3 regions of the Vreelandella sp. GE22 genome follow, and region 3 is predicted to be linked to each of the others. Evidence: predicted binding sites of a transcription regulator. Region 3 holds the regulator's gene; each other region holds the start of a gene.

Region 1 (3,799 bases), 430 kb from region 3:
CAAAAGCGACAGCTGATACTGCTCGGCATCGACCAGATCCAAAAGCATCACGCCTGCTTTCATGAAGCGATGATTCGGGCGGTAGATTTGCTCGAGGCCTTCGCGCACGGCGGTAAGTATTACTCGCGTATCGTCGCTTGGCGAGGCCAGCGCAATCATCGCGTGGGGAAAGTACTGCGGCTGGTCCTGGCGGTGGCGATTGGTGCTGAGAAAAATCATCACCGCCCGCGCCAGGCTTCGCTGCTCACGGAGTTTCTCGGCGCTGCGCTGGGCGTGGCGGCTGAGGGCGTGGTGAAGGTCCGCTTTAACGCCGGTTGGCTTGCCGAACGAGCGCGAGGTCATGATGCGCTGGCGCGGCTCGTTCACCGCATTCATTTCAAGACACGGCGTGCCGCGAAGCTCCAGCGCAGTACGGGCCAGAACCACGGAAAAGCGCCGCCGTAGATCGTGATGGTCGCACTCGCGAAGCTCCCAAGCGGTGCGGATCTGGTTGACCGCCAGCCGCTCGGCCAGCCGTCGGCCAATGCCCCACACCGCGCTTACCGGGGTCTGCTTTAAAAGCGCGGCGCTTTCCTGGGAGTCGGCGTGCAGCAGGCATACCCCTTGGTAGTGGGCGCGCTTTTTGGCGTAGTGGTTGGCCAGTTTGGCAAGCGTATGGGTGGGGGCGAGGCCCACGCAGACGGGGAGCCCCAGGTGGCGGCGAATGCGCCGACGCAGCGCCTCACCCATGGCCTGGCACTGCGCGGGGCTCAACCCGTCGAGATAGATGAACATTTCGTCGATGGAGTAGGGCGCCACCGCCGGGCAGGCGTCGCGCAAGAGCTGGCAAAGCCTTCCCGACATATCCCCGTAAAGCTCGTAGTTGGACGATTTTAGGTGGATACGCCCCTGGCGGCGCAGCGTCTCGAGCTTGAAAGCGGGCACGCCCATGGCGATATCCATGGCTTTCATCTCTTCCGAGCGGGCGATGATGCAGCCGTCGTTATTGGACATCACGCCGACGGGCCGGCCTTCGAGGGCGGGCTGAAAGACGCGCTCGCAGCTAACGTAGAAGTTGTTGGCATCGACCAGGCCGATCATGGCATGTACTCGTGGATGACCGCGCGCACCACGCCCCAAAGCTGACAGTCGCTGCTTTCCAGAGGCAGCGGCGGGTAGCGCGGGTGGGCAGAGCACAGGTGCGGCGTGCCGCCATGCAGCGCGTAGCGCTTGATCAGCACTTCGTCGTCGAACATGGCCACCAGAATATGGCCAAGGCGCGGCTGGATGCTGCGGTCCACGACCAACAGGTCGTTATCGAAGATGCCCCAGCCCTCCATGCTGTCGCCGGTGGCGGTCAGGTAAAACGTCTGCGTCGGGTTCTTGATCAGCCGCGTGTTCAAATCCAGCGTGCGCTGCTCGTAATCCTGGGCGGGGGAGGGAAAGCCGCTAAACCCGGCACGCGCGTACAGGCCGGGAAACGCCAGCGGTTGAAAGGTTAACGGCCAGGCTGTCGCAACGTGGGCGGGTTGAGACGGCATCGTGACGTCCTCGAGAATAAAATAATGTATGTATATACAGTATTTGTTTTCGAGAAGAAAAATGCAAGGGTCACGGTATGCACTTTCTCAGCGGGCGAGCCAAAGCCCCACGACGATGGCGCTGATCACGGCGATAAAAAACACGGTATTGCGAACGCGGGTATCACGGCGAGGTTTCATAACGGTACTCATCAGGCAGGAATTTTTAAAAAAGGGGCGCTTGAAGCGGTCCAGGCGTTGGGCCTGGCATGGTAACGTTTACGCTATAAAGCGTCATCAAGGTAAATGCGCATGAACACGACGAGGCACTGCTCATGAACGACGCCGAAAGACCGCTTTCCCTGGCCGGTGGCCGCCTGGCGGGGCTTGCCTGGGGGCGGCCCGACGCGCCGGTTTGGCTTGCCTTGCACGGCTGGCTGGACAACGCCGCAAGCTTTACACGGCTGGCGCCGCTTCTGGTTCGCGCCCTCGATATCCGCATCGTGGCGATCGATTTTCGCGGCCACGGCCACTCCGAACACGGCCCGGCTAACGCCGACTACGCCCTGTGGGATTATACCTTCGACGTGCTCGACGCCCTGGACGAGCTCGGGCTCGAGTGCGCCACGCTGCTGGCCCACTCCATGGGCGCGGCGGTGAGCTGCGTGTTGGCCGCCGCACTCCCCGAGCGCGTAGAGCAACTACTGCTGATCGATGGGCTGGGCGCGCTCAACACCGAGGCCCACGAGAGCACCGAGCAGCTACGTAAAGGACTGTTGGCTTACCGACGCCCGCTTTCCAGGCCGCCGCGCTACGCCGATATCGAAGCGGCAGTGGCCGCCCGGGTGGCCGGTGGCGTCACCCCGGTGACCCGCGCCACGATCTACCCGGTGGTCGAGCGCAACACCCAGGCAAACGCCGAGGGTACTATCGAAATGCGCACCGACATCCGCCTGCTCAAACCGTCACTGGTGCGCTTCACCCCGGAGCAGGTGCTGGCGTTTCTGGCCGGTATACAGTCCCCGGTCCTGTTAATCGAGGGAGACAAAGGCATTCTGGCCGCGCGTCGCTGGTCGGAGAAGGCTCGCCAGGCGGTGGGGCACTTGACGCGCCAGATAGTGGCGGGGGGCCACCACCTACACCTGGAGCCCGAGGCCGTGGAAACGGTCGCCAGTGTGATAGGTGAATATTGCGAACGCGAAGCCGGCAAGCACGGGCAGTGATGAGCAGGCTCGAAAGGAGTGTGAAACCCTCGAGCGGCGCATGCCAGACCGTGGCTGGCAGCCGCGTTTACGGCCCACGCTTTCTAAGCAGTACGTACACCGCGCCGGTGCCGCCATCGCCCTCCACGGCGGAGCAAAATGCCAGTACCCCCGGCCATTCTCTGAGCCAGGCGTTGGTATGGCTTTTAAGAACGGGGAAGTCCGCCGTGGCGCCCCAGGCCTTGCCGTGCACCACCAGTACGCAGTGAAGTCTTTGGTCAGCGGCGTCGCGAAGAAAACTTTCGAGCTCCAGGCGGGCCTCTTCCAGGGTATAGCCGTGCAGATCGAGTCCCGCCTGCCAGGCGGTTTGGCCGCGCTTTAGCTGGCTAAACGTGCGGTAGGGTAGATCGGGAATGGTGAATTCCAGGTATTCCGACGGGCGCACCGGCTCCACGCGGCCGTCGGAGGTGCGCCCGGTCGCGGTCTGATCGCCACCTTTGACCGCCGCCTGGCGCCGTGCGGCCTGGGCGTCTTTTTCGCGCTTGGGTTTGCCCGGGTCCGCCTGATTGCTAATGAGGCGCCGCACGCCCGCCTCCTGAAGCGCCTGGCGAAAGGCGCTGATATCTTCATCATTGGGCGAGTGGCGGCGGCGCGACATGGGAGGCTCACAAAATAGCGGGGTGAAAAGTGGCTTGAAAACGCACAGTATAGCGGCCCTAACGGCGCTGTGAACCGGGCGGCGTCGAAGGTACAATTATTTAACGATTTTTACACAGCGGCGTTTACCAAGCGACGTTTTTAAACCCCCGCGGCGGTAAGGCTTTACGCCGCCGCGCGCTCAGCCAGGAGCCCTTGTGACCACGCACCTCAATGCCGAGACCTCTCACTCGACGCTTACTCTGCCGGAGTCGGCGTTAACCAGCGACTTGATCACGCTGCGCGATTATCTGCGCTGGGCGACCAGCGAGTTTTACGTGGCGGGTCTTCACTACGGTCACGGCACCGACGCCCCCTGGGATGAAGCGGTTGCGCTATGTTTGGGGGCGCTGCACCTGCCCTGGAACGTCGACCCCGGCGTGCAAGAGGCACGGCTTTTGC
Region 2 (3,799 bases), 360 kb from region 3:
AGATCAGTGCCGACCCGTTGAAGCACTGCCCGGCCTGTCAGCGCGACGATCTCAATCGTCTGGTGTCGGCGGCCGGCTTCCGCTTGGCCGGCGGCGGATGGTATGAAACCGATTTCAAAACCGGTGGCAAGAAAAACCTGGCGGCGGACAACCAGCCCGCCGCAACGGGTAAAGCCGAAAACGCTTCGTCTACACCCACCGGTGGCTCTTCCAAAAGCAAGGGTGACGCGGCGTAGCCGCGCCGGTGAAGGTCAGACCCGCGATACCTTTATTGTCACGTAACAGAACAGGATGAAACATGCGCAGCCATTATTGCGGCCAGCTTAACGAAACTCTGGTAGATCAAACGGTCACCGTCTGTGGGTGGGTGCATCGTCGCCGTGACCACGGCGGGGTCATTTTCCTCGATATGCGCGATCGCGACGGTATCGCCCAGTTCGTGGTCGACCCGGATACCGCTGAAGCGTTCGCCAATGCCGACCGTGCCCGTAATGAGTACGTGCTGCGTATTACCGGCCGCGTTCGGCTACGTCCGGAAGGCACGCAAAACCCGAACATGCCCACCGGCATGATCGAGATTCTGGCGAAAGACGTCGAGGTGCTCAACACCGCCGCCACGCCGCCTTTCCAGCTCGACGAGCACGGCAAGGTCGGCGAAGAAGTGCGCCTCAAGCACCGCTACATCGACCTGCGCCGCCCGGACATGATCGAGAAACTGCGTCTGCGCTCGCGTATCTCGCATACCGTTCGCGCCTATCTGGAAAACGAAGGTTTCCTGGATATCGAGACGCCGATCCTGACCCGGGCAACGCCGGAAGGCGCCCGCGACTACCTGGTGCCTAGCCGCACCCACGCTGGCAGCTTCTTTGCGCTGCCGCAGTCGCCCCAGCTTTTCAAGCAGCTTTTGATGGTGGCGGGCTTCGACCGCTATTACCAGATCGCCAAGTGCTTCCGCGACGAAGACCTGCGCGCCGACCGTCAGCCCGAGTTCACCCAGATCGATATCGAGGCCTCCTTCGTCGAGGAGAACGATATCATGGGCATTACCGAGTCGATGATTCAAAAGCTCTTCAAGGAAGTGCTCTCCGTCGAGCTGCCCGAATTCCCGCGCATGAGCTGGCAGGAAGCGATGGACCGGTTCGGCTCGGACAAACCCGATCTGCGTATCCCGCTCGAGCTTACCGATGTCGACGACCTAATGAGCCAAGTCGACTTCAAGGTTTTCTCCGGACCGGCCAGCGCCGACGACGGCCGCGTGGCCGCGCTGAAAGTACCCGGCGGTGCCAAGCTTTCGCGTAAAGAAATCGATGAGTACACCAAATTCGTCGGTATTTACGGCGCAAAAGGCTTGGCCTGGATCAAGGTCAACGAGCGCGCCAAGGGGCTGGAAGGTCTTCAATCGCCTATCGTCAAGTTCATGGAGAACGTGGTCGAAGAGCTTCTGGACCGGGTAGGGGCCGAGGATGGCGATATCATCTTCTTCGGCGCGGACAAGACCAACATCGTCAACGAGGCGATCGGCGCGCTGCGCGTGAAGCTCGGTGCCGATATGGACCTTTACACCCAATCCTGGGCGCCGCTTTGGGTCGTCGACTTCCCGATGTTCGAAGCCGACGATAACGGTCGTCTGAGCCCGCTTCACCACCCGTTCACGGCGCCGTCCTGCTCGCCGGAAGAGCTCAAGGCCGACCCGGCCAGCGCGCTTTCCCGCGCCTACGACATGGTGCTCAACGGCACCGAGCTCGGCGGCGGCTCGATCCGTATCCACGACCAGACCATGCAGCGCAGCGTGTTCGAGATTCTGGGTATCGGTGAAGAGGAAGCCCAAGAGAAGTTCGGCTTCTTGCTCGACGCGCTCCAGTACGGCGCGCCGCCCCACGGCGGCCTGGCCTTCGGCCTCGATCGTCTGGTGATGCTGATGGCCGACGCGAAAACTATCCGCGAAGTGATCGCCTTCCCGAAAACCCAGAGCGCGGCGTGTCTGATGACCGACGCCCCGGGCGAGGTGAGCCCGGATCAGCTCAAGGACCTCAACATCCGCCTGCGCCAGAAAGCGAAGCCCGAGACCACTACCGGCGAGTAATCCAGCCGACGTCTCAATGCTACGTTAAGGTAGGCTCAAGCACCGGCGCTCGCGTCGGTGTTTTTGTTTCCAGGCACCGTGCTTCAAGGGAAGTAGGTCAGGAAAAGTACGTCTGGAAATAGTACGTTAGAAAAAGTCCGTCAGGAGAAAGTACATGGACGAACGGCCCAAAGGCCCGCCTCGGCGCATCCTGGGGATCGACCCGGGCTCGCGGATTACCGGTTACGGCGTGATCGAACTGGTCAACGCCAAGCCGCACTACGTGGCCAGCGGCTGTATCCGAACCGCTGACGGCGCACTCGAGCAGCGCCTGGCGCAAATATACGCCGGGCTTGCCGAGGTAGTGGGTCTTCACCGGCCAACCGAAGTTTCTGTGGAGCGTGTCTTCATGGCGAAAAACCCGGATTCCGCCCTGAAACTTGGCCAGGCCCGCGGCGCGGCGTTAGTGTGTATGGCCAATCACGGGCTGGAAATCGCCGAGTACGCCGCCCGTCAAATCAAACAGGCGGTGACCGGCCAAGGCGGGGCGGATAAAGCCCAGGTCCAGCATATGGTCACCGCCATTTTGAATCTTTCGGCCACGCCCCAGGCCGACGCCGCGGATGCGCTGGCCATTGCGCTCAGCCACGCCTACGCAGGCCAGGGGCTAACGGCTTTGCCCGCCCGGGGTGCAAGTCGGCGCTCGAGCGGACGTTGGCGCCTTTAACAGCGCACAGAACTTAAGGTCGTCGCGCCACCACTGGTCATCTGTACAGAGTCGTCATATAGTAACCCTGTGTAGAGTAACCGTCTGTTTAGTCACTCGCTTTTTTATGTAACCCCTGTTTGATCGGTAACGAGGTAGCCCATGATTGGTCGTTTAAACGGCGCACTGCTGGAAAAACATCCACCCTGGGTGGTCATCGACGTGCACGGCGTTGGCTACGAGCTGGAAGCCTCGATGACAACCCTTGTGGCGCTTCCCGCCCCAGGCGAGACCGTAACGCTCTATACCCACCTGACCATTCGCGACGACGCGCATCTTCTTTACGGCTTCGCCCGGGCGCAGGAGCGCGCGCTGTTCCGGGCGCTGATCAAGGTCAACGGCGTAGGCCCCAAGCTCGCCCTGGCGATTCTCTCGGGCATGGATGAAGACGCCTTCATGCGCTGCGTGCGCGACGACGACAGCAAGGCGCTCACCAAACTGCCGGGCGTGGGCAAGAAAACCGCCGAGCGGCTGATCATCGAAATGCGCGACCGCTTCCCGGAATGGGAGCAGGGCCAGCACGCACCGCTTGCCCTGGAAGGCGCCAACGGCGAGGCCGCGCCGCGCAACAACCTGGCCGATGCCGAGGCGGCGCTTACAAGCCTTGGCTACAAGCTGACCGAAGCCGCTAAAATGCTGGCCGATATCGACCCCCATCAGCCAACGGAAGCGCTCATAAAAGCAGCACTTACCCGGCGCATGGGAGGCTAAATGACAAATTATCGGCTTTTGAACGCAGGCGCTAACGAGTATTTATGCTAGAACACGACCGGCTCATTGCCGCCGCCCCCGAGCAGGGCGAGGTGCGCATCGACCACGCCATTCGCCCCAAAAAACTCCAGGACTATATTGGCCAGCCCCGGGTACGCGAACAGCTGGAGATTTTTATCGGCGCCGCGCGGCTTCGCGAGGAGAGCCTGGACCACACCCTGGTCTTTGGCCCGCCAGGTCTTGGTAAAACCACGCTGGCC
Region 3 (3,799 bases):
ATCGAGGCGCTCAAAGCGGACTGCATCGTGCTGGCGCGCTACATGCAGATTCTGCCGCCGGCGCTTTGTAGCCGCTACGCAGGCCAGGTCATCAACATCCATCACAGCTTTTTGCCCTCGTTTGCCGGTGCCAAGCCTTACCACCAGGCTTACGCGCGGGGCGTTAAGCTGATCGGTGCGACCTGCCACTACGTGACCGAGGAGCTGGATGCCGGCCCGATCATCGAGCAGGACATTCATCGGGTTAGCCACTGCCATACCCCGACGGATCTGGTGCGTTTTGGCCGCGACGTGGAAAAATCGGTGCTGGCGAGGGGAATCCGCTGGCACCTGGAAGACCGGGTGCTGATCGACGGCAACAAGACCGTCGTCTTTAACTAAAAAAAGCGGGGGGCACTGATGAGTGCCCCCCGCTTTTTATACGACGTTCATACAGGCGAGTGGCTTAGCCGAGCGCTTGGCCACTGCCGCCGCGAATCACGCCTACGCCCACGCCTTCGATATCGAGCTGCTGAGTGCGCAGGTCGATTTCGATCGGGTCGAAGTCGCTGTTTTCAGCCAGCAGCGTTACCTGATGGCCGTCGCGCTTGAAGCGCTTGACGGTGACTTCGTCTTCAAGGCGTGCCACCACGATCTGCCCGTCGCGTACCCGCTCGGTGCGGTGCACGGCGAGCAGGTCGCCTTCCAGAATGCCGATATCTTTCATCGAAAGCCCGCGCACGCGCAGCAGGTAGTCCGCCTTGGGCGTGAAGTAGTCCGCCGGAAGCGGGCAGTAGCGGTCGATGTGCTCGGCGGCCAGAATCGGGTTGCCCGCAGCGACTTCGCCAATGATGGGCAAGCCGTTTGCCGGCGTTTCGCCGTTTTCGTTGGCAGCCGGCGCCGGCTCACTGGTTTCGGTGCCTTCCTGGTTGGGTAGGCGAATACCCCGGGAAGTGTGGCGAATGATACGAATCGCGCCTTTGCGCTCGAGGGCGCGAAGGTGTTCTTCCGCCGCGTTGGGTGAGCGAAAGCCCAGCGCTTTGGCGATCTCGGCCCGGGTAGGCGGGTAGCCGAGCTCATTCATGGTTTTAACGATAAAGTCAAAAACGTGCTGTTGACGTACTGTAAGAGGACGGGACATGTCTGACTCCAGCGTAAAAGGGTAACTAAAAAGGTGACTCGATATATATGTGTTTAAGTATACAGTATGTTCCTCTGTCCAGTATATGACTCAAGCCACGGATTATAAAGCCGTTCGGGCATTGAGGAGGGGAGTTCACCTTTTCTTGCGATTGAGACTGGCGCGTTAATGGCCTACTATTTTGCGATGTTTTAAACACTCGTTTTTCTGGAGGGCGCCATGGCGCAATCTGATACGGTCACGCGTATCCTGGATACTGCGGAGGTGCTGTTCGCTGAACGCGGCTTTGCCGAGACCTCGCTTCGTAATATCACCAGCAAGGCACGGGTGAATCTGGCCGCCGTGAACTACCACTTCGGTTCCAAGAAAGCGCTGATCCAGGCCGTATTCGCGCGCTATCTCGATCCTTTCAGCCAGCGCTTTCACGAAGCGCTGGACGCACTCCACGAGCGCTACGGCGAGGATGACATTCCCCTCGAAGTGCTGCTCGAGGCCATGGCGACCACGGTGCTGACGGTGCCCGCCGAGCGTAATAGCCTCAAGGTTTTCATGCGCCTTTTGGGTCTGGCCTATAGCCAGGCCCAGGGGCACCTGCGCCGCTATATACAGCAGCAGTACGGCGATGTGTTCACCCGTTTCGTCGAGCTCGTTCGTCGGGCAACGCCGGAGCTTCCCGACGCGGAACGCTTCTGGCGGCTTCACTTCATGCTGGGCACGGTGATCTTCACGCTTTCCGGGCTCGATGCGCTGCGCGATATTGCCGCCAAGGAGTACAACGAGCAGGTCTCGGTGCGCGATCTTGTCCGGCGGCTACGCCCGGTGGTGGTTTCCGCCATGAACGCGCCGCTTCCCCCCGCTTTGGAGGAGTCTGCGTATGCCGACGCCCAATCTGGCTGAGCTTCCTCCCACCGATGGCCCTTGGCTCGAGGTCGATCTCGCCACCCAGCGCCTGCGCTGCTGGCAGGGTCAAGCGGTGGTACACGAGTGCGCTGTCTCGACCGGTGAAAACGGCGTAGGGCAAAACGAGGGCAGTGGTCAGACGCCCCAAGGCTGGCACTACGTGCGCGCCGCCATTGGTGAAGGCCTGCCGGAAAACGCGGTGTTTCGCGGGCGGCGCTTCACCGGGGAAGTCTTTACCCCGGCGCTGGGCGCGCAAAATCCGCACCGCGACTGGATTCTGACGCGAATTCTCTGGCTTTGCGGGCTCGAGCGCGGCGTTAACCGCGCAGGCCAGACCGACTCCCAGCGCCGCTATATCTATCTGCACGGCACGCCGCCGGACCAACCCATGGGTATCGCCGCCTCCCACGGCTGCATTCGCCTGCGCAATGACGACCTGTTCGCAGTGTTCGCTTTCGCAGCCCCTGGCACGCCGGTCTGGCTCAACGCCTCGGGGCTTTAACGCCGGATTTTGTTTAAGGCCGCCGATCGACTAGAATTGGCGGCCGTTTTATTGGATGCAAGCCGATGACGCAACCGCCAGGCCCGGTCATGCTCGACCTCGAAGGGCCCGCTATCACGCAAGCCGAAAAAGCCCTGCTGGCCGACCCCGCCGTGGGCGGGGTCATTTTGTTTGCGCGCAACGTAGAAAGTGCCGAGCAGGTCAGCGCGCTCTGCCAAAGTATTCGCCGGCTAAGGCCCGATCTGCTGCTGGGCATCGACCAGGAAGGCGGGCGCGTTCAGCGCATCAAAAAAGGCGTTACACGGCTTCCCGCGATGGCGCGCATTGGCGAGATTTACGCCCAAGACGCGGATGCCGGGATACAGCTGGCAATCGATGCCGGCTGGCTGCTGGGCATGGAGATGGCGGCCTGTGGGCTCGATATTAGCTTCGCCCCGGTGCTCGATGTCGAAAGCGGGGTCTCCAGCGTGATTGGCGATCGAAGCTTCAGCCAGGACCCCGAGCACGTCGCCGAGCTCGGCGGACGCTTCATTCAGGGCCTGCACGAGGCGGGTATGGCCGCGGTGGGCAAACACTTTCCCGGCCACGGCGGCATCGAAGCCGACACCCATCATAGCGTTGCCGACGATCCGCGCCCGCTAAGCGAGCTCAAGGCGCGGGACCTGGTGCCTTTCACGCGGCTGGCCGCCCAGCTCGACGGCGTCATGCCCGCCCATGTGGTCTTTAGCGCTTTCGATCAGCGCCCTGCGGGCTTCTCGCCGAACTGGCTCGGGATGCTCAGAGAGTCGCTGGGCTTCAAGGGGGCGATCTTCTCCGATGATTTGACCATGGCCGGTGCCCACGTGGCCGGCGGGCCGGTGGAGCGAGCCCGGGCCGCACTGGCCGCCGGTTGCGACATGCTGCTGGTATGTAATGATCGTGGCGCCGCGCTCGAGGTGGTCGCGCACTGTCAGGGTATCGAGAGCAAGCGCGCCGGCAAGCTTCGCTACGCCCGCGCCCGGCCGGATCTCGCGGCGTTACACGCGCTCAAGCGCTGGCGCCGCGCCAATGCACGCCTGGGTGAGCTGGCCGACTAGCCCGCGCCGCCTTAAAACCTTTTTCTCGTTCGAAGCGCCGATATACCGCCGGCGCTTTTATTTTTTTGAACCTTGATCGCTTGATACCGGAGCCCTTCGATGAACAAACTCGATAAAGAAGCCCTTGAATCCCTGGATTCAATGCGTGCGCTGATGGATAACGCCGACTGCCTGATCACCCAGGCGCAGGTCGAGGAGGCC

The links. The regulator LexA, encoded in region 3, represses DNA repair genes until DNA is damaged. The targets are predictions, from matches to a motif close to TACTGTNTANNTANACAGTA.
Region 1: the regulator LexA is predicted to act here: its motif matches at 1,543-1,562, upstream of ACWHRL_RS05295 (LexA family protein).
Region 2: the regulator LexA is predicted to act here: its motif matches at 2,821-2,840, upstream of ruvA (Holliday junction branch migration protein RuvA).

What each region holds. Positions count from the first base shown of each region.
Region 1 covers NZ_OZ309110.1:1,124,417-1,128,215, forward strand. Annotated here, with positions in the region: gene ACWHRL_RS05290 (Y-family DNA polymerase) at 1-1,080, opposite strand, end outside; gene ACWHRL_RS05295 (LexA family protein) at 1,077-1,520, opposite strand; gene ACWHRL_RS05300 (alpha/beta fold hydrolase) at 1,835-2,722, shown strand; gene ACWHRL_RS05305 (Smr/MutS family protein) at 2,790-3,359, opposite strand; gene prmB (50S ribosomal protein L3 N(5)-glutamine methyltransferase) at 3,556-3,799, shown strand, end outside.
Region 2 covers NZ_OZ309110.1:1,921,196-1,924,994, forward strand. Annotated here, with positions in the region: gene ACWHRL_RS09195 (FmdB family zinc ribbon protein) at 1-236, shown strand, start outside; gene aspS (aspartate--tRNA ligase) at 299-2,083, shown strand; gene ruvC (crossover junction endodeoxyribonuclease RuvC) at 2,238-2,789, shown strand; gene ruvA (Holliday junction branch migration protein RuvA) at 2,931-3,539, shown strand; gene ruvB (Holliday junction branch migration DNA helicase RuvB) at 3,584-3,799, shown strand, end outside.
Region 3 covers NZ_OZ309110.1:1,556,599-1,560,397, forward strand. Annotated here, with positions in the region: gene purU (formyltetrahydrofolate deformylase) at 1-381, shown strand, start outside; gene lexA (transcriptional repressor LexA) at 446-1,120, opposite strand; gene ACWHRL_RS07400 (TetR/AcrR family transcriptional regulator) at 1,340-2,017, shown strand; gene ACWHRL_RS07405 (L,D-transpeptidase family protein) at 1,995-2,522, shown strand; gene nagZ (beta-N-acetylhexosaminidase) at 2,588-3,598, shown strand; gene ACWHRL_RS07415 (hypoxanthine-guanine phosphoribosyltransferase) at 3,698-3,799, shown strand, end outside.